One region of the Arthrobacter sp. G119Y2 genome, then DNA from elsewhere that is predicted to be linked to it. Evidence: riboswitches for the same ligand, from Rfam matches in the RefSeq annotation. Region 1 holds a riboswitch; each other region holds the start of a gene.
The links. Region 1 has a riboswitch for thiamine pyrophosphate ahead of WKB88_RS14995 (FAD-dependent oxidoreductase). Riboswitches for the same ligand answer to the same signal wherever they lie in the genome.
Positions count from the first base shown of each region.

Region 2: another riboswitch for thiamine pyrophosphate. It lies ahead of WKB88_RS14030 (ECF transporter S component); the one in region 1 lies ahead of WKB88_RS14995 (FAD-dependent oxidoreductase).
Region 3: another riboswitch for thiamine pyrophosphate. It lies ahead of thiM (hydroxyethylthiazole kinase); the one in region 1 lies ahead of WKB88_RS14995 (FAD-dependent oxidoreductase).

Region 1 is NZ_JBBPFS010000007.1:33,342-40,297, forward strand. Features, by position in the region: gene WKB88_RS14980 (isopenicillin N synthase family dioxygenase) at 1-468, opposite strand, end outside; gene WKB88_RS14985 (thiazole synthase) at 627-1,466, opposite strand; gene thiS (sulfur carrier protein ThiS) at 1,469-1,708, opposite strand; gene WKB88_RS14995 (FAD-dependent oxidoreductase) at 1,708-3,051, opposite strand; TPP riboswitch at 3,046-3,149, opposite strand; gene WKB88_RS15000 (ABC transporter substrate-binding protein) at 3,347-4,486, shown strand; gene WKB88_RS15005 (FecCD family ABC transporter permease) at 4,479-5,672, shown strand; gene WKB88_RS15010 (ABC transporter ATP-binding protein) at 5,669-6,625, shown strand; gene WKB88_RS15015 (hypothetical protein) at 6,622-6,956, shown strand, end outside.
Region 2 is NZ_JBBPFS010000006.1:81,974-88,929, reverse strand. Features, by position in the region: gene cls (cardiolipin synthase) at 1-319, opposite strand, end outside; gene WKB88_RS14045 (aminodeoxychorismate lyase) at 389-1,273, shown strand; gene WKB88_RS14040 (energy-coupling factor transporter transmembrane component T family protein) at 1,346-2,137, opposite strand; gene WKB88_RS14035 (ABC transporter ATP-binding protein) at 2,188-3,705, opposite strand; gene WKB88_RS14030 (ECF transporter S component) at 3,692-4,318, opposite strand; TPP riboswitch at 4,378-4,538, opposite strand; gene WKB88_RS14025 (DUF4235 domain-containing protein) at 4,626-4,889, shown strand; partial or broken gene mnhG (monovalent cation/H(+) antiporter subunit G) at 5,147-5,488, opposite strand; gene WKB88_RS14015 (monovalent cation/H+ antiporter complex subunit F) at 5,492-5,752, opposite strand; gene WKB88_RS14010 (Na+/H+ antiporter subunit E) at 5,749-6,375, opposite strand; gene WKB88_RS14005 (Na+/H+ antiporter subunit D) at 6,372-6,956, opposite strand, start outside.
Region 3 is NZ_JBBPFS010000004.1:337,150-344,105, reverse strand. Features, by position in the region: gene WKB88_RS10945 (ATP-dependent DNA ligase) at 1-404, opposite strand, end outside; gene WKB88_RS10940 (SDR family oxidoreductase) at 527-2,005, shown strand; gene WKB88_RS10935 (pentapeptide repeat-containing protein) at 2,007-2,723, opposite strand; gene WKB88_RS10930 (PLDc N-terminal domain-containing protein) at 2,726-2,944, opposite strand; gene WKB88_RS10925 (bifunctional hydroxymethylpyrimidine kinase/phosphomethylpyrimidine kinase) at 3,012-4,577, opposite strand; gene thiE (thiamine phosphate synthase) at 4,574-5,269, opposite strand; gene thiM (hydroxyethylthiazole kinase) at 5,266-6,084, opposite strand; TPP riboswitch at 6,067-6,156, opposite strand; gene WKB88_RS10910 (flavin reductase family protein) at 6,278-6,766, opposite strand; gene soxR (redox-sensitive transcriptional activator SoxR) at 6,854-6,956, opposite strand, start outside.

The DNA.
Region 1 (6,956 bases):
CAGTTCCGCGCCCACCTCAGACATAAGCTCCGCCCACTCCATGGACTTCTCCCGCAGCTCGGGAAGGACCTCGTCAGGGAAAAGGTTGGGGCCCTGGACCAGCCAGAACGGCTGATCGGACGGGTAATCCGCCACGGGTTCGCGTTCCGGACCGAAGTCGATCTGCTCGCGTGAATCCGGGCGGCCCTGGGTCAGCTCGGTCCCCAGCCGGGTGTAACCGCGGAAGTGCGGCGACTTGCGGTTGTCCAGCTCCAGCCGGTTCTCCAGCGGCAGGTCGAAAAAGCGCTTGGTGACGTCGAACAGGCCCTCCCATTTGGACTCACCGGCACCGTAGCCAACCAGCTGGAAAAACCCGATCCGGTGGGTTGCTTCGCGCAGCGCAGCAATGAAGTCGGTATTGAAGGAACCGTCGGCATTGCGGGCGGTGCTCAGGTCCAAAACAGGGATGGAATCGGGGATCGCAGTCATGGTTGCGAAGCTACCACCAGCTGCTGTCAAGTGAGTAGCAATTGTTACGTCGTCAGATGTCGTATCCACTCTGACCTGCGCGTTCTTTAAGTGCCGGGAGAGTCATGGCGTAACGATACGTCTTTCAGCGACATGTTTGCGGCGGCGCCGGCCGGAAATCACTGCGTAGTTCCGACGGGTTCCCAGTCGCCGCGGGGCCGGTGCTCGGGTTCGCCGGAGCCAACGGTCCCCGCCCGGGGAGAGGACGCCACGGCATGGCTGCGGGCCGGAATGCGGCCGGCGCGGAAAGCCAGACGGCCGCCGGCTACGGCATGCCGCATTGCCGCCGCCATTGCCACCGGATCCTGGGCGCGGGTGACGGCGCTGGCCAGCAGTACGGCGTCGCAGCCCAGTTCCATGGCCAGAGCAGCTTCGGAAGCGGTGCCGATGCCGGCGTCCAGGATCACCGGTACGGACGCCCGGGAGGTGATGAGCTCGATGTTGTGGGGATTGAGTATGCCGAGGCCGGTGCCGATCGGGGCACCCAGGGGCATGACGGCGGCAGCACCCAGGTCTTCCAGGCGCTGCGCGGTGACCGGGTCATCAGAGGTGTAAGCGAACACTTTGAATCCCCGGGCCGCGAGCTGCTCCGTGGCGTCCAGCAGCTCCACGACGTCGGGGAGCAGTGTCTCGTCATCGGCGATCACCTCCAGCTTCACCCAGTTAGTTTCCAGTGCCTCGCGTCCAAGCTCCGCTGTCAGCAGGGCGTCGCGCGCGGTGTAGCAACCGGCCGTATTGGGCAGGATCCGGATGCCGTTGCGCTCCAGCACCGCAAAAAGGGAATCGCCCTGCTGCGGGGTGAAGCGCCGCATTGCCACGGTGGTCAGTTCGGTCCCGGAGGCAAGCAGTGCCTGCTCGAGGGTGTGAAGGGAGGTCAGGCCTCCCGTGCCCATGATGAGCCGGGACGACAGTTCTGTGCCGTCAAGTTCCAAGTGGTCGGCTGTGAGAACGCTGGCCATGATTAGCCTCCCTGGATGGCGGTGACGATTTCAACGGTCTGTCCCTCGGCGACTGTCGTGCGGGACCAGGAGCTGCGCGGCACGACGGCGGCGTCCACCGCCACCGCTACGCCTAGGCGCCCGCCGTCGGCCGGACGGCCGTCCGGCAGCAGCGGGCGCCGGGTGGCGCCGGCGACGAGATCGGTGATCGTGGTCTCCCGCGGAACGTTCCTGGGGGTGCCGTTGAAGGTTATGGCGGGCATTACATGCTCCTGTTCGAGGTGGCGGGCGGCGGTGTGCTGAGCGGAGGTGTGGTGGGCGGCGCAGCGGCGGGAGCGGCGGCGGGCGGGTTAGGGCTGCTGTGGTCGAAACGGTGCGGGTCGGCAGCGGCCAGGAACCGGGCATCGGCTGCCGGGTTGCTGCCGCGCATGCCGGTGAGAAGCTGGGCTGCGAGGCGGGCAGCCAGCGGAGCCAGCAGCACCCCGTGCCGCGAAAATCCGGTGGACACCGCCACGCCGGGTACGGGCGTCCCGTCCGGCCTGCGCAGGGCGCCGAGGTACGGGCGGTCATCGGGGGTAGCGGGGCGGGCCCGGGCCATGACTTCGACCAGATCCAGGTCCGCAACTGCCGGTACGAGGGTCTGTGCGTCCCGCAGCAGGGCAAAAACACCTCCGGCGCTGGCCCCGTTCCGTCCGTCCTCGCGGGACGTGGCGCCAATGACGATCGTGCCGTCGCTGCGCGGCACCAGATAGACCGGTACGCCGTGAACCAGGCCGCGGACGGTGTGCTCGAGCAGGGGAGGCGCTCCCGCGGGCAGCCGAGTGCGCAGGATGTCCCCGTGCACGGGGCGCAGCGGCGGAGCATAGCCGGACGGCAGGCCGTGCAGCCGGCTTAGTCCGGTGCCCGCTGCCAATAGCGTCTGTGCGGCGGCAAGTTCCCTCCCGTCCTCCAGTACGACGCCGCTAACGGCTCCGCCTCCCCACAGCAGGCCGGTGGCGGAAGCTCCAATGAGCACGGCAGGGCCGCCGTCTGTCCGGCCGGAAGGACAACCCTCCGTCCCGCCGGGTGCCACCAGGGCACCGAGAAGGGCTGCGGTGAGCCGGCGGGGGTCCACCTGATGGTCGGAGGGAATGCGGAAGACGGACGAAAGGCGGGGACTGAGCGCAGGCTCCAGCGTGCGTGCGGTTCGTAGGGATACCTGCTCAACCGTTGTCCCGTAACTCATCTGCAGCAGGCGCAAATCTGCCAGCGCCTGCCGGTCGGCGGCATCGGCTCCGCAGACCAGGGTCTCGGTGCGCCGGTAACCAACGGACGCGCCCGCCGCTGCTTCCAGTGCCGAAACGAACGTCGGATATTCGGCCGCGGAGGCAGCCATCAGCGGATACAGGGGCTCTTGGCTGTACTGCACCTCGGAGGCCGGAGCCAGCATTCCCGCCGCGGCCAGAGATGCGCCGCCCCCGGGATCCGGGTCAACCACGGCAACTGTGCGGCCGCGCCGCCGCAGCTCCCAGGCTGCTGCCAAACCGATCACTCCGGCGCCGACCACTACGACGTCGACGGCGGGTGTTCCGGGGACGGAACGGGAGGGCTGGGGTGCAGGATTCACCGGGATGTCCTTTTCCTACGGCGGCATGACCCGCATCAGGTGTGGCGGTCGGCGCTTAAGCCCTCTCAGTCCCCAGAGGGACTCCCGCAGAACCGCTGCTTTACCAGCGTGTCAGGGAGCCTACCACGCCGGGAGCGGTCATCCACCGTCGCTTCGCGTCCCCGGGCGGGCTGGAAGGGCCGCCCTGCAGGGGCGAATCAGCGAATTACGATACACAAATATGCGCTAATCGCTTCGATGTGGTCTGATATCTACGTCAGTCTTAGGTAAGCCTTACCTTCCGTTAGCGATAGGAATGCAGTTGTCTCCCTCCCATCCTCCTCATGGAACCTCCCGCAGAACCCTTCTGGGCGGCGCCGGCCTGGGCTTTCTGGCCCTTGCCCTGGGCGCCTGTTCCTCCCGCGAAACGGTGGCCACCGCCGGCGGATCAGCCGGTTCACAGGGCTTCACCGTGACTGACATGCGCGGCGTGCAGGTCTCCTTTGACGCTCCCGTGCAGCGGATTGCGACGACGGTGATCCCCTCGCCTTCCATGCTCGCCGCGGTGGACGGCGGTTACGGCAAGATTGTCGGCATCAACGAGTCCACCGTCCAGGCCAACCGGCAGGGCCTGTTCGGGGAGATGTACCCGGAGTCGAAGACGACCACCACGGTTTCCCCGTCCAGCTTCACGCCGAACATTGAAACGCTCACCTCCCTGGACCCCGACGTCGTGTTCCAGTGGGCGGACCAGGGCGACGGCCTGGTGGAGCCGCTGGAAACGGCGGGCTTCAAGACCGTCTGCCTGCTCTACGGCACGCAGGAATACCTGGAAACCTGGGTCTCGCTGTTCTCGACGATCCTGGGCAAGCCGGAACGCGGCACCGAGATTGTGGACTGGATGCACGCCGAGATCGAGCGCCTCCGGCAGGAACTTTCCTCCGTGACGACCCCGGTGCGCGTGGTCCACCTGGGCCAGTCCGGAGACGGCTACTCCGCGTCGAACAAATCCTCCTACATGCACTACTGGATGGAACTGGCCGGGGGCCGGAACATGGCCGCGGACAACATCAGTGCCGAGAACGTGGTCAGCGCCGAGCAGCTCATCGAATGGGACCCCGAGGTCATCACGCTGGGAGGCTTCGACACCCGCACCCCGGCGGACGTGTACGCCGACAAGTCCCTGGCCTCCGTGTCCGCAGTGCGCAACCGCCGCGTCTACAAGGCTCCGCTGGGCGGCTACCGCTGGGAAGTCCCGTGCGCCGAATCTCCGCTGATGTGGCAGTGGGCCGCCGAGATCTTCCATCCCGGGCTCACCCGGCACAACCTCCGCGCAGCCATGCGCGAGAAGATCAGCTACCTCTACGGCTACGACATTTCAGAGACCCAGATCGACGCCGCCCTCCGCCTGGACCTGAACAGCGCAAGCACCGGCTACGAGGTCTTCAGTGCCTGAGACAAGGACGGGCACGACGACGGCGGCTGCCGCGGGTATGGCACCGGCGGCCCCGGCGGCGGCAGTCGAGGCTGCCGGCCTGCCCGTGCCGCCGTCGGCCTCTTCCCGGCCGGCCCCGCCCGAATCATCCCGCCCGCCGGCCCGCAGCCACCGGCTGCCGCTGCTGCTGTGTGTCCTGATCCTGTGCGCGGTGGCCCTGGTGTCCATGGCCGCCGGCCGGTACTGGGTGCCGCCGAACGAGATCCTGCGCATCCTCGCCAACGAGGCAACGGCACTCTTCGGCGCCGGCGGGGGAGAGGGCGCGCTGCGGCGGACCTGGACCGATCAGGAAGCCACCGTGGTGCTGGACGTACGCCTGCCGCGCGTCCTGCTGGCATTCCTGGTGGGCGGGGCGCTGTCCCTGGGCGGTGCCTGCCTGCAGGCCCTGTTCCGCAATCCGCTGGTTAGCCCGGACATCATCGGCGTCACCGCCGGAGCGTCCTTCGGCGGCGTGCTGGTGCTGACCCTTGGCCTCTCCGGCGGCTGGATGGTGGGCGGTGCGTTCGGCTTCGGCCTGGCCGCGCTCGCCGTCGTGCTGGCGCTGGGGCGGATGGGCGGAGCCGGCGGCCCGATGCTGATGATCGTGCTCGGCGGAATCGTGGTGGCCGCGTTTTTCAACGCGATGGTCTCCTTCATCACCTACACCGCCGATCCATACTCCGAACTGCCCTCGATTGTGCACTGGCTGCTCGGCTCCATTGCCGCCGCCAGCTACACCAAGGTCCTCACCGCCCTGGTCCCCGTGGCGATCGGTGCCGCCGTGGTGCTGGCGATGCGCTGGCGCTTGAACGTGCTTTCACTGGGCGACGACGACGCCGCCGCCCTGGGCGTGAACCCGCACCGCTCCCGCGTGGTCCTGCTGTGTGCAGTGGCCCTGATGACGGCCGGCACCGTGGCTGTGGCCGGCGCCGTCGGGTGGGTGGGCCTGGTGGTTCCGCATCTGGCCCGCCTTTGGATGGGACCGGATCACCGGGTGCTGCTGCCGGCGTCGCTGCTGCTCGGCGGCACCTATCTGATGCTGATCGACACCCTCAGCCGTTCCCTGTCCAGCAGCGAACTGCCGCTGGGCATCCTTACCGCCATTATCGGCGCCCCCGTTTTTGTGGTGCTGCTGGCCCGTTCCCAGAAGAAAGGCGCGCTGTCATGACCGTCGTGTCAGCCCTGACAACACCCCTGAGCGCAGCTCCGGCAACCGCGCCGGCCGCCGCTGAACCTGCGGCAGGCAGGTCAGCCGCACCGGCCGCCGCAGCCGGCCCCTTGATGTCCGTGACCGGGCTGGGCTTCCGCTACTCGCGGCTGCGCCCCTGGCTGTTCCGCGGCCTGGGCTTCGAGCTGGAACGCGGTGAAATCCTGTCCATCCTCGGCCCCAACGCACGCGGCAAAACCACCCTGCTCAAGTGCCTCTCCGGGCTGCTGACGCCCCGCGAGGGACAGATCAGCTGCGGCCCCGCCGTCGGCTACGTACCCCAGGACCACGGCGCCGGCGGCACCTCCTTCACCGTGGCCGAGATGGTGCTCATGGGCCGCAGCCGGCACCTGCGCGCCTACCAGGCCCCGCGCCGCGAAGACCACGACGCCGCTGACGCCGCCATGGAACGGGTGGGCGTCGCCGCCTGGGCCAACCGCAGCTACGCCGAACTCTCCGGCGGCCAGCGGCAGCTCGTGCTCATTGCCCGGGCGCTGGCCTCCGGATCCGAACTGCTGATCCTGGACGAGCCCGCCTCGGCCCTGGACCTGCACAACCAGTCCCGCGTGCTGACCGTACTCTCCGGCCTCGCCGCCGACGGGATGGGCGTCATCATGACCACGCACCACCCCGACCACGCCCTGCACGTCTCCCGCAATGCGCTGCTCTTTGTCGGCAGTGACGACACCCGGTGGGGGCCCACCGAAGAGCTGCTCACCGGCTCCGCACTCTCGGCGGTCTACGGATTGCCCATCTGCACCCCCACCGTGGGCACCGTCTCCGGCGACCGCGTGATTGCCGTGCCGGACTTCGGCCCCTCCTGCCGCCAGGACTGCCCCGTGACGTCCCGTTCCGGAGCCGCACAGCCTCCCCAGTCCGCAGCCGCACTGCCCTTCCGAAAGGACCTTCCGTGATTTACCGCCTGATCGGCGAAACCCCGATGCGCGGCCAGCGAGCCCCCTCGTGGCGCGGCGCACTGGACGACGTGGACGCCTACTACCTGAACGACGACGCAGCCCGCGCCCGGATCCTTTCCGCCGGCGGGCTGATCATCGGCGGCGGCGCTGACCATCTGCTCCTGGCTAAACACCGTGACGCGCTGAACGGCTTTGTCCGCGGCGGCGGCCGGGTGCTGGTAAACGGGCAGGTCGTGCAGCCGTTCATCGACGGACTGGCGCCGTGGCGGAAGCTGGAATTCCGCGGCCCGCAGGATGTGCGGCCACACTCCGTGGAGCCGCATCCGGT
Region 2 (6,956 bases), on a different contig from region 1:
TGGCGGAAACCACCCACTCGGGACCGGAATACCGGCTGCCTTCGGCCTCGAGTTCGCGGGTGTTCTCACGTACGGCCCGGTTGACTTCAGCCTGCCGTTTCACCCGGTGTTCAGACAGCCGGAAGTTCCCGAAGAGCAGGAACAGGATGATTCCCGGGACCGGAAGGAAGAAGATGCACAGCAGCCAGGCCATGGCGGTGGTGGGGCGCCGGTTGCCGGGAACCACGCCCAGCGCAATGATTCGGATGGCGTAGTCAAGGATGGTGAGTGCGGTGGCAATCCACAAAGGCAGCGTCGAACCGGTTAATGCCACCCACACACGACGCTCCCATCAGCTGATCCTTATCCTCAAGCCTAGTCTGCCGCACCGGCAAACTAGGCTGGGCACATGACTGTTCTGGTATTTTTGGACCCCGAATTCCCCGAAGGCCGCCTGGCCGACGCTTCCGTTCCGCAGCTGATGGCCACAGATCTCGGCGCGACCCGAGGCGACGGCATCTTCGAATCGATGCTGGCCGTGGACGGCAGCGCCCGCAAAATGGACGCCCACCTGGACCGGCTGACGTCCTCGGCCCGCGCCCTGGACCTTGAACCGCCGGCGCGCGGCGCCTGGGAGCGTGCCGTCGCAACAGCGCTGACGGAACTGGTGCTGCGGGAAGGCCCGGGCGAGGCCGTGGTGAAGCTGCTGCTGACCCGCGGCGTTGAAGGGGCGCACTCCCCCACGGCGTGGGTTGCCGCTTCCCCCGTTCCGGCCGGCACACGCGAACGCACTGCGGACGGCGTGTCCGTACTGCTGCTGGACCGCGGTTACGACAGCACTCTGGCGGAGCGGGCACCGTGGCTGCTCCTCGGAGCCAAGACCCTCTCCTACGCCGTCAACATGGCCGCCCTGCGCTACGCGAAGGCCAACGGCGCCGACGACGTCATTTTCACCTCCGCCGACGGCAAGGTCCTGGAAGGCCCGACGTCCAGCGTCATTTTGGCCGTGGAAGAGGACGGCGTCAAAATGCTGCTGACCCCCGAGCTGGAGAGCGGGATCCTCCCCGGCACCACCCAGCGGGCCCTGTTCGACGCCGCCGAAGCAGCCGGCTGGGCCCGGGGTTACGGCCCGCTGGAGCCGGCGCACCTGATGGAGGCCGACGCCGTGTGGCTGGTTTCCAGCATCCGGCTGCTGGCTCCGGTTACCTCCATCGACGGAACGCCGATCAGTTCCTCCCCCGCTCTCACCGAGGAACTGACCGCCCTGCTGCGGGAAGCGCTGACGGAGGGTTAACGAGAGGGAACGGCCGCCGCCGGGGCGCCCCGGCGCGGGCGCCCCGGGTCCCCGGCCGGGCCCCCGGCCGGCCTAGGTGAGGATGAAGTTGAACGTCCCCGCCGCCACGGCGGCAGCCAGTGCAGCGCCGGCAGACACCACCCCGTACAGAGCCACCCAGATATCCAGGCCGGTGAACACGGACGTCCGCGCCCAGGTCCGCTCGCCGCTGCCAAAGCCGCGCGCCTCCATGGCCGCTGCCAGCCGAATGGCGCGGCGCACCGCCTGGACCAGCAGCGCCACCGACTGCCCGAGGAAGGACCGGGCACGGGCCAGCGGCCCTGCGTCCGAGCCGATCCCGCGTGCGTGCCGGGCCATGCCCAGGGTCTGCCATTCCGAGACCAGCAGGCCGACCAGCCGCATGGCAGCCAGCGCGCCGAGCACGAAGCGGTGCGGCAGCCGCAGCTTCTGGGCCAGCGCATCCGCCAGATCCGTCGGGTCCGTGGAGACCAGCAGATAGATTCCGGGCAGGGCGATCGCCAGCCCCCGCAGTCCAATCGCGATGCCTGCCTCCACCGAATCCGATGTGAACAGCAGCGGCCCGGCGTCCAGCAGCACCACTCCGGTCTTTTCGGCCAGCAGTGCGGTGCCGTAGGCGCCGATGAGGGCAGCAACAAGCAACGGCCAGATGCGCTTGAGCAGCGTCAGCGGCTCAATCCGCAGCAGCGGCAGCAGGACCAGCTCGGACGCCAGGACTATTGAGGCACTGATCCAGTCCACGCTCACCAGCACAGCCACTGTCAGAGCCAGCGCCGCAGCCAGCTTGGACAGCGGATTGGCCCGTTCCAGCAACGTTCCGGCCGGCCGCCGGGAGGGGTTGCTCAGGTCGGCGGGTTCCTGGTGCTGTGCTGTGAAACTCAATTCTTCCGAGCGTTTCACAGCAGCGCTCCGGCCCGGGCGGTGCCGTGTTCCACCCGCAGGAGGCTGCCGCCCAGGGCAGCCAGGAATTCGGCGTCGTGGGTCACGGAGACCACCGCCGTGCCGTCAGCCACCAGCGTACGGAGCAGTGCCACGAGCTCGGCCCAGGTGTTCGCGTCCTGCCCGAAGGTGGGTTCGTCCAGGAGAAGCACAGCGGGGTCGGTGGCGATCATCGTGGCGACGGAGAGGCGGCGCTTCTCTCCGCCGGAGAGGGTGAACGGGTTGGCGTCCAGCAGCGCGGACAACCGCAGCCGGTCGGCCAGGGAAGCCACCAGCCCGGCTACCTGCGCTTCGGACTTCCGCCCCGTGCGCCGGGGTCCGAAGGCCAGTTCCTCCCGCACCGTTGCCGCGAGGAACTGGTGCTCGGGTTCCTGGAAAACGGTGCCGATCCGGGTCACCAGGTCCGTTGATTTCCACCGCGCAGGATCGGGCCCTGCAGCACCGGCCAGTGCGGGGGCGGCACGCAGGGCGCCGGCGACGGGCTTCAGCAGCCCGCCCAGGGTCAGCGCCAGCGTGGACTTTCCGGCCCCGTTGGGACCGGTGATCCCCAGGGCGGTTCCGGCCGGCAGCGCCAGGTCCACGTCTCCCACAACAGCCGGTGCCCGCTTGGAGCGTCCGGCGCCGAGACCGCGGGCTTCGAGCAGGAGTTCCCCCGGTGTTCCGGCCGCCGGACCGCCAACGGCCGGCCGCACTCCGGGCAGCCAGACCCCCGCGGCGCGGAGGCGGTCCCGGTTGGACGGATCGGTGAGGACCTTCGAGGGCGGTCCGTCGGCGAGGATTCCGCCGTCGGCCGCCAGGACCACCACGCGGTCCACGACGTCGGCCCACACTGAAACGCGGTGTTCCACCACGATGAGCGTGGCGCCGGTGCGTTCCAGGACGCGTTCGACGGCGGCGCGGACCTCCAGCACTCCCGCCGGGTCCAGGTTGGCCGTGGGTTCATCGAGCAGCAGCAGCCCGGGCCGCATGGCCAGCACCGATGCCAGAGCCAGCCGCTGTTTCTGCCCGCCGGACAGGGCTGCGGTGGGATGGTGCAGCGGAACCCGGAGCCCGACGTCGTCCAGGCTCGCCCGGACCCGTTCCCAAATCTCCTGCGGCGGCACCCGGAGGTTTTCGGCGCCGAACGCCACTTCGTCGCCCACCCGGGAGAGCACCAGCTGGGAGTCGGGATCCTGCAGCACGAGCCCGGCCCGGCCGCGGGCCTTCAGCGGAGTTTCCCCGTCCAGGGTCAGGGTGCCGTGCTCCTCGCCCGCGGCATCGGGGCCGGACCCTTCGCCCAGCACGCCGGCGAGGGCATGCAGCAGGGTGGATTTGCCGGCGCCGGAGGCCCCGAGCAGCAGCACCTTTTCGCCGGCCTCAATGTCCAGTGACAGGGAGGAGACGGCCGGGGTGCTGCGCCCGGAGTGCCGCCAGCTGTAGTCGCGGGCTCGGACCGCTGCGGGAGCTCCGGCCGGGGACCGCCTAGGCGCGTGCATGGGAGCGAACGTCCGCAGCCCGTCCGGACGCAAACGGGGCCAGCACTCCGGTGCGGGCCAGCGCCCGGGCGATCAGCCAGGAGACAAATCCGGCAATGACGGCTCCGGAGACGGCGGCGAACAGCGTGTACAGCGCCTGCCACTGGAAGGCCCATTCCGGCTTGTAGAGGATGCTTTCACTGACGCCGAGGAAGATTCCCGAGACAAGTCCGGCCAGCACCGCCACGGGCAGCGTGTACCGGAGGTAAAGGAACGCCAGGAACACCAGTTCCGCGCCGAGGCCCTGGATGAAGCCGGAGAGCAGCACTGACAGGCCGAACTGGGTGCCCAGCACGCCGGAAACTGCGGCGGCGAGGACTTCGCAGTAAATTGCAGCGCCGGGTTTGCGGATAATGAGCGCACCGAGAACGCCGGCGATCAACCATCCGCCGGTGTACAGCCCGCCGAGCGGAGGGAAAGCAAGGATCAGGGCTTCAACGCCGGCGTAGCCCAGGGACCAGGCCCAAAAAATTACGCCTACTGCCACGCCCAGCACAGAGGCGACCACAATATCCACCACCCGCCACGGGCGCCGGAGGGATGACAACTGCTGCTGGAAACGGTTCTGCTGCATAAAAAAATCCTCCTGAGGTACAGGAGGGGAGGGACCGTCCACGGCGGACTGCCGTGAGGTCCCGTGAGATCTCGACTCCCTAGCGCCGGTACTAACCGGATCAGGTTCGAGGGTCTGCGGATGTCCGCACTCTCAGCGCCGTTGGTCTTTCCTTGTTCTTTCTGACCGGCTGTAATCCCGGGCAGAGAGCAAGGGCAGAGGCGCTCCCCTGTCGTATGTTTGCGCCTCCCACTGTACACACGGAACGGCCCGAAGGGGAGGATCGGCGGGTAGGGTTAGGGAAAAGGCCTTCAACCCTAGGAGCATCATGAACCTGATCCTCAAACTGCTCGCCACCGGTGCCAGCATCGGCGCCGGTCTCCTGTCCGCCAAGATCCTGGACTTTGTCTGGACCCGCGTCACGGGCAACGAGCCGCCCCGCGACAAGGACGGTGTCCTGGACGTGAGCCTGCGCACCGCGGTGATCTTCGCCGTCGTATCCGGTGCCGTCAGCCAGGGCATCCGCGTGCTGACGAACCGGGGCACCCAGCGCGCCATCCAGCGCTACCAGAAGACGCCGGAAATCGTCTAGGCGTCCTCCGCCTTACTTCGGGGCGCTCAGCCCTCGGGACTGTGTCCCGGGCGGCGGGCGCCCTGATTGTTTTCCGCTTCGGCTCCGGATACAGCCCCGGGCTGCGCCTCGGGAGCCCGGGCCGGAGTAACGGGTACGGCGTCGTCGTCCAGCGAGCCGGCCGGCGGGTGTTCGCCGGGGTCGTCGTCCACGCGCGGGTCTTCACTGTCGCTGTCATCCCCGGCGGTTCCGGCGTTGGCCTGCAGCAGCAGCTCCTGCGCCCGCGCCACAACGTCGTCGAGCTCGTCGATCGTCAGCAGCTCCGGCCGCAGGTGCTTGGTGCGGTAACCCGCGCGGCCAATCATGTGGGCGGAGACCGGGGCGGTGAGGAGCATGAACAGCCAGCACACGGCAAGGACCGGCAGCAGGACCCAGCTTTCAAACTGCACGGCCATGGCCAGCAGGAACAGCAGCAGGCCCAGCACCTGGGGTTTGGAGGCGGCGTGCATCCGGCTCATGAGGTCGGGGAAACGCGTGAGGCCAATGGCTGCGGCCAGCGACATCAGGGCACCGCCGAGCATCAGGACTCCGACAATGACGTCTTTCAGTTCCTGGTTCACCGGTTATCTCCTGTCCGTAACGAAGCGGGCAACCGTCACGGAGCCGATGAAGCCGATCAGCGAGACGGACACCAGGAGCGCCAGGAAGTTGAGGTTCTTGTTCACGATCATGTCCGTTGCGAGAGCGGCACCAACGATTGCCAGCAGGACATCGGCTGCCAGCACCCGGTCCAGAATGGACGGTCCGCGGGCGATCCGGAAAATCGCACCGGCCGCTGCGGCCGACAGCATGATGGACACCAGGACCACAAAAACGGTCATCATGACGGGGCTCCCTTGCTGGTTGCAGCGGTACCGCCCGGCACGGCGGCTTCTCCTCGGGACAACGCTTCTTCAGCCTTCAAGACTTCCAGGTCCTCGCGGGTGCCGATGCTGCGGATCAGCCAGGATTCGGTGTCCCGGACGTCCTTGCGGACCTTGTCCGCGTGTTCGGGGGTGGAAACGTTCAGGCAGTGCAGGTACAGCGTGGAGGTGGACCGGTCCACCTCCACCACCAGGGAACCGGGGATCAGCGACAGCGCGTGGCCGGTGGCCGTGACCAGAAGGTCCGAGTGGCTGCGCAGTTTCACGCCCACCACGGCGTTCTTGATGTACGGACCCTTAGCAACGGACAGCCACAGCACTTCGAAGCTGGCGTGGACCAGCTTGTAGAAGAAGCGGACCGCGAAGCCCAGCGCATAAACCGGGTTGAACCGGCCGCTGAGCTCCACCGGCGGCAGGTAGAAGATGTTGGCCACGATGAAAGCGATAACCGCACCGAAGACCAGGTTGCCGGCGCTGAAATCCTGCCAGAGGGCGCCCCAGAGGAACACCAGCCAGATCAGCAGCGGGATTTCCTTGAGCAGCGGCACGCGCGGGCGCTTGCGCATTTGGGCTTTGCGGGTCATCGGTTAGCCCCCTCTCCCAAAACGGCTTCAATGTAGGGCGTGCGGTCCAGCAGGTCCTGTGCCGCGTCGTCGCTGAGCGAGAACAGCGGCCCGGCCAGGACACTGAGCGAAACACCCAGTGCCACGAGCCCCACGGTGGGATACACCATGGTCCGCGGCAGCAGGTCGACGGCGTCGCGGCCGGCGAACTTCCCCGAGGACTTCTCGGTAACGTCGCCGGAGTTGCGCAGCGAAGAGCCGCCGACGCCCGTGGCCAGCAGGATGGGGTCGGGGTGCACTGCGTCCTCCGGTGTCCGCCAGAATGCCCGGTTCCAGACGCGGGCCATCACGAGCAGGGTCAGGAGGCTGGTCAGCACGCTGGCGGCTACCAGGACGTAGGCCAGCGGAGTACCCAGGTCCACGCCGGCCTCCATGAGCCCGAGCTTGCCGAGGAAGCCGGAGAACGGCGGAATCCCGCCGAGGTTGATGGCCGGAATGAAGTACAGCACGGCCAGCAGCGGGGACAGCTTGGCCAGCCCGCCCAGCCGGTCCATGTTGGCGGTGCCGCCGCGGCGCTCAATCAGGCCTGTGACCAGGAACAG
Region 3 (6,956 bases), on a different contig from region 1:
CCGAAGCGCCACTGCGGCACGTGGATTTCGAGGGCGGCGCTCTGGGCGAGCCAGGTCAGCGTTGCCAGGTCATTGACCAGCGGATAGATGTTGGTGCCGCTCTTATGCTCGATGGGAAACCGCTTCACCCAGGTGGGGGCGGAGGTCTCAATGTTTTTCTGGAAGAACACCTGCCCGGGATCCTCCGGAGTGCCTACGCCGTGCACCCAGCGCTTGCGGGTGCACGGGCGGTCGCGGGAGTGCGGCAGCAGCGCCTCGGCAACTGCGGCGTAGTACGCCAGGACCTCGGCCTTGGTGGTTCCGGTTTCCGGATAGAGCACCTTGTCGAGGTTGGTCAGCCGCAGGCGGTGGCCGTCCACATTGACGGTTTCCTGCTGCTTCAGACCCGCTCCGCTGCTCGCCATGGTCCCTAGTCTTACCGGGAATACGGGCCAATTTCCACTATTTGTCAGACTGCTGGGGGAATTACGCCACGGGCGTTCCCGCTCCCCTCGGTTCAGTGGAAGGACCTGTGTAAGTTGGAAAGATGACGGATCCACAGCGGGTTTTGGTAACGGGCGCCACGGGCTACATCGGCGGGCGGCTGGTTCCGCTCCTGATTCAGGACGGACACAAAGTGCGCGTCCTGGTCCGTTCCCCGGAGAAGCTGAACGATGTGCCGTGGCACGACGACGTCGAGATTGTCCAGGGCGACCTCACGGACAGGGACTCCGTGGCAGGTGCCATGGCCGACACGGATACGGTCTATTTCCTGGTCCATTCCATGGCCTCCGGCAAGGGCTTCGCGGCCCAGGAGGAGGACATTGCGAACATCGTCGCCCGAGCAGCGGAAGAAGCGGGCGTTCGGCGGATTGTCTATCTGGGCGGCCTGCATCCGGAGGGTGAGCTCTCCCCGCACATGCGCTCCCGCACCGAGGTGGGGCGGATCCTGCTTGAGGGCAAGGTTCCCGCGGTGGTTTACCAGGCCGGAGTGGTCATCGGTTCCGGGTCCGCCTCGTTTGAAATGATCCGCCACCTGACCGAAACCCTGCCGGTGATGCCCGCGCCGAGCTGGGTGCGCCGGCGAATCGAACCCATTGCCATCCGCGACGTGCTGCATTACCTGGTGCGCGCCGTCGACCTGCCCGCGGATATCAACCGCACGTTCGACATCGGTTCCCGGGAAGTGCTGACCTACGCGGAGATCATGAACGGCTACGCCGAGGAAGCGGGCCTGCCGCGGCGCCGGATCTACGCCCTGCCCCTGCCCGCCCCGCGGCTGGCCGGCATGTGGGTGGCCCTGGTGACGCCCATCCCCCGGTCCATGTCGCTGCCGCTGGTCGAATCCCTCCAGCACGACGCCGTGGCCAAGGAACACGACATCGACGACTACCTGCCGGGGCCCGACGGCGGCCGCACCGGCTATTCCGAAGCGGTGAAGCGGGCGCTGGGCAAGGAAAAGCGCGGCGAGGTGGAAACCACCTGGGCCGGAGCCTCCCCGGCGGCCGATGAGGCCTCATCCCCGCTGCCCAGCGACCCGAACTGGGCCGGGCAGACCGTCTACGTGGATTCCCGCCAGCGCCGGTCCGCGGTGGCTCCGGAGCATGTCTGGCGGGTGATCGAGGGCATCGGCGGCAAGAACGGCTGGTATTCGCTGCCCATGGCCTGGGCCATCCGCGGGGTGCTGGACAAAACCGTGGGCGGGGCCGGGCTCACCCGCGGCCGGCGGAACCCCACCACCCTCTTCACCGGCGACGTCGTGGACTGGTGGCGGGTGGAGCTCCTCGAGCGCGGAAGCCTGCTGCGGCTGCGCGCCGAAATGCGGGTTCCCGGAAAGGCCTGGCTGGAGCTGCGGGTGGATCCCGACGGCGACGGCAGCCTCTACCGGCAGCGTGCCATCTACTTCCCCAAGGGGCTGGGCGGCAAGCTGTACTGGTGGCTGATTGCCCCGTTCCACGGCCTGATTTTCCCGTCCATGGCCAAGAACATCACCAAGCACGCGGCCCGGCTGGCGGAGGAAAGCTAAGTCAGCCTTCCACGCGCAGGCCCAGGTTCGCCGCCAGCAGCGGCGCCAGCATCATCAGCTGCGCATCATCCACAGTGGCGCCGCCGAGACCGGGCAGATGCGTAATGGACCGGAAGTCTGTGGTGCGCAGGTCCACGTCCTGCAGCACGGCACCGGAGAGGTTCAAACTGCCGATGCGGCAGTTCCGGAAGGCCACGCGGGTGGCCTGAACGCCGTCCAGGTCCAGTTCCTCGATGGTGCAGCCGCTGAACAGCACGTCGGTGAGCCGGGAGCTGCGCAGGTTGACGAAGTCCAGCTTCCCGCCGTCGACGTGGACGGAGTTCCAGCCGTTGTCATACAGCTCGGCCGATCCCAGCCTGCTGCCCTCCAGCACCACGTCCCGGAAGGTGCTGCGCGGTGCACGGAACACCGGCGCGTACAGGCCGTTGAACCGGCAATCCAGGAACCTGGCTCCGCGCAGGCCGGTCTCCGTCATGGACACCGACGTGAATTCGCACTCCGTGAAGGTGCTGCCCTGCAGGTCGGTGCCGTCAAAGGACCGGCCGTCAAAAAGCAGTCCCTCGAAGCTGCCGGAGGCTTCGGGCGCCGCCGCATCGGTCAGTGCGTTCAGGCGGACCGGATCCAGTGCCGGTTCCCGCGTCTTTGCGGTGCTGTTTTTCCCTCCGGTCTTTCCTCCGGCAGCGCGGCCGGTGCCCGGCCGGCGCGTTGCGGGCGCCACGCCTACTTGCGCCGGCCGAAGATGAAGTAGGACAGCGGACCGATGAAGTTCACGGCGCAGGCCGCGGACCAAAGCGCCCGGGGTCCCCGCACCTCGGCGGCGGGACGGCGCCAGATGTCCGCGAGGGCAAGGCCGGCCAGGAGCACCTGGACGGTGGCTCCGACCCCAACCATCTTTTTCTGCTGGGCGGTGAGGTCCTTGGCGGAGTTTTTCTTGACCACTGTGCTCTCGTTTCTGTTGGGGATGCCGGGCGGGAGCTGCTGCCTCCGCCCGGCACCGCTGCTGTGCTTACGATTCTCCCGCGCCCGCGGCGAAAAACTCATACTCCCGGTGTGTCGATTCACGGAAGGCCGAGCGGGTGAGCTCCCGGACGTCCTCGGCGCTGCGGTCCAGCACGCGTTCCAGAATGCGCACCGCGGCTGCCGTGGACTCGTTAAAGGCGGGATCGCTGTAGGTGTTCAACCATTCGGCGTAGGGGTGGCCGGAATGGTTGGTCCCGGACAGCCGGGCGCCCACGTCCGCATAGACCCAGAAGCACGGCAGAAGGGCGCCGACCAGCCGTTCATATTCGTGGGCACCCCGAACCGGACCGGCACCGTCGGCGCTGCCCAGCAGATGCTGCAGATAGCCGCGGGTGACCGGCCCCGGTGAAGCTCCGCGTCCCGCGGCCCCCGTCTCCGGCAGCCACGAGGTGTGCAGCTCCATCTCGGTGGCCAGCGCGTCGTACGCCGCCCTGGCCCAAAACACCTGCTCTTCAAAGGCGGGAGCCAGTTCGCTGGCACGCGCCAGCGCCCGGGCGTAGCCGCGGAGATACAGGGCATCCTGTGCGAGGTAGAAGTCGAAGGCTTCCCGGTTCAGCTTTCCGCTGCCCAGGTCCCGGACGAAGTCCAGTTCATTGATTTCCGTCCGTACCGCGGCCGTCTGCTCCCAGAGCGCCCCGGTGTGCGGACCGGCCGCTTCCACGGGCGGTGTTTCCTTCACCGGTTCCTGCACCGTCCCCGCTGCCGGGAGGGGCTCCAGCCCGCGTTCCCACACCCCGTGGAAGTGGTGCACCGGCCCGTGGCCGGCACCGACGTCGAGCTCGTCGGCGTTTTCCAGCGCCTCCTGCAGCCAGGCTTTGGTCGCCGTTAGCGCCTGGTCCCAGCGGCCCAGGCGGGCATGGAACGTCGCCATGGCCGCGGACATCGAGCATCCCGTGCCGTGGGTGTTGACCGTGTCCACCCGCGGTGCCTGGACCTGCAGCACCAGGGGGTCCGCTGCGCCGGCATCCACCAGGGCATCGGGGCACCGGTCCCCCGCCAGGTGCCCGCCTTTGACCAGGACCTTGACGCCGTAGGCGGCAGAGAGGCGTTTGCCCTGTGCCAGGGCGCAGTCCCAGGACTCCGCGACCGGTTCCTGCACCAGCACGGCCAGCTCGGGCAGGTTCGGCGTCACCAGGTCCACGCGGTGCAGCAGCTGCCGCAGGGCCGCCTCCGCGCCGTCGTCCAGCAGGCGGTCGCCGCTGGTGGCAATCATGACCGGGTCCAGGACCACGGCGGGCACGCCGGCTTCCGCCAGCCACGCGTCAACGGTCTGCGTGAGATCGGTGCTGCCGAGCATGCCGATCTTCACGGCGTCAATGCCGACGTCGTCGCCCACGGCTTCCAGCTGTTCACGCAGGAAGCCGGCCGGCGGGGTGTGCACCGAGCGCACGCCGCGGGTGTTCTGGGCGACCAGCGCGGTGACGACGGCCATGCCGTACCCGCCCGTGGCCGCGATGGATTTGAGGTCGGCCTGGATTCCGGCGCCGCCGGTCGGATCGGTGCCGGCGATGCTGAGGATCCGGGGGATCCGGGGGGCCCTGCCGGCGCTCATGCGGGGCTCCCAGCATGCCAGGCCCGGACCAGATCCGCGGCTGCAGCCTGCGGATCGGCCGCTGCGCAAATGGCCGACACCACTGCGGCGCCGGTGGCACCGGCTGCCCGCAGGGCACCGATGTCCTCGCGCACGATGCCGCCGATGGCTACCACCGGCAGCGGCGCCCGCGCCGCGAACTCGGTAAATCCGCTGATTCCCAGCGGCTTCGGATGATTTGCTTTGGTGCGGGTGGGCCGGATGACCCCGGTCCCGAGGTAATCCACGGTTCCCGGCGGCAGCGCTGCGAGCGCTTCCAGATGCTCCGCGGTGTTGGCGGTCAGGCCGACGACGGCGTCCGGGCCCACGAGCGTGCGCACCAGCTCGGCGGGCAGGTCGCTTTGGCCCACGTGGACTCCGTGGACGCCGGCGCGGGCGGCCCGGGCCGCCAGGTAGATGTCCACCCGGTCATCCACCAGTACGGTGGCCCGGTTTCCTGCGGCTTCGGCGACAGCAAGGACCAGGGCGTAAAAATCAGCCGCCGAGGCGTTCTTTTCCCGTACCTGGATGGTTTCCACGCCGCCTGCCACTGCGGCCCTGACGGTCTCGACGACCCCGCGCGGCCCGCAAAGGACCGTGTCGGTCACCAGGTAAATGCCGCTGTTGCGGACGCGCTCCCGGGCCCGGGACACGTCAGCGACTCCGGCCTTCATGCGCTCACCAGCCGCTGCTTCAGGTCCTGCGCGTTGAGAGAGGCGAGGGCGTCGAGGAAGCCGACGGCGAAGCTGCCCGGTCCGGAGCAGGACTGCGCTGCCGGTTCAGCCGCAACGGTGTAAACGGCGGTTGCCGCCGCCACTGCGGCCAACTTGCCGCCGTCGCCGGCTGCGCCCAGGAATGCCGCGGTGACAGCGCCCAGCGCACAGCCGCCGCCGGTGACCCGGGTGAGCAGCGCATCACCGTTACTGACCCGCAGGGTCTGCACGCCGTCCGTGATCACGTCAGTGGGGCCCGAGACGGCGACAACGGAACCGTGTTTTTCAGCCAGCAGGAGCGCCGCCGGAAGGGCGCTTTCCGGATCGTCGGTGGCGTCGACGCCGCGGCCGCCGGACCCGAGGCCGGCCAGCGCAATGATTTCCGAGGCGTTCCCGCGGATGGCCGTCGGCCGCAGGGCCAGCAGTTCGGCCGCGAGGGCAGTGCGCACCGGCAGGCTGCCCACGGCCACCGGGTCCAGCACCCAGGGGGTTCCGGCATCATTGGCGGCTTCGGCGGCCTCCAGCATGGCCCGGCGCTGTTCCTCATGCGGGGTGCCCAAATTGATCAGCACACCCGAGGCCGCCCGGGCGAACGGTCCTGCCTCCCCCGGTATGTCGGTCATCGCCGGTGCCGCGCCCAGCGCGAGCAGAACGTTGGCGGTGAAATTTGTGACCACGGCATTGGTCAGGCACTGCACCAGGGGCGGTTCGGCGCGCAGGCGCGCCAGGAGGGTGGAAACGGTTAACGGTGTCAGGCGAATAGTCATCCGCGACATCCCTTCGCTAGTTCGAACTAGATCAGGTTCAACGGGTGTTATCTCAGCCTGTCGGCACCCCGTGTCACTGCAAAGCACTCTAGGCCATTTGCGCGCCCGTTCCCACCTGGGCCCGAGGGACCCCGGCCGGCGCTGCTCCGGCCGCCCTGCTTACGCCTGTCCGCCCGTCCGCCGGGTCCGCCGGGTCCGCCGGTTAGAGCGTGGAGTGGTCACCCAGCCGGTGATAGGTGCGGTTGTGGTAGACCAGCGGCTCATCCGGCGCCCCCGGGCTCAGGATCTCCAGGACTTCGGCAGTTACCAGTACGGAGGAGCCGACGGCGGTGCGCTCCAGGATTCGGGCGCGGAGGGCCCGCGGCACATCCCGCAGCAGCGGTTCCCCGGTGGGAAGCTCCTCCCAGGCCAGCGCCGAGGTGAAGCGTTCGGAACCCGGGCGGGCAAAAAGATCGGCCAGCCCGGCATTCCGGGCGCCCAGGAGGTGCACCACAATGGTCTCGGCAGAGGCAACAACGCCGGCTGAACCGGAGGCCGAGGCCAGCGAAAAGACCAGGATGGCCGGATCGGCCGAAACGGAAGACACAGACGATGCAGTCAGTCCCACCGGACCGGACCCGCCGTCGGTAGTAATGACGGCCACTCCCGCCGGATGGGCACGGAAGGCGTCCTTGAAATGGTCTGTGAGCATACGTCCTACGCTAGAACCTCAACAATGGTTGAGGTCAAATCGGAGCCTGCCCGCTGCGGCGACCCGCGGCCCGGCCGCAGCCGCTCATCAGTAGTCCAGGACGGGTGCACCGGTTCCCCGGCCGGCTGATTCGTCGTCGGGGTTTACAAACCGGCATTCGGCAAGCGAGAGGCAGCCGCAGCCGATGCAG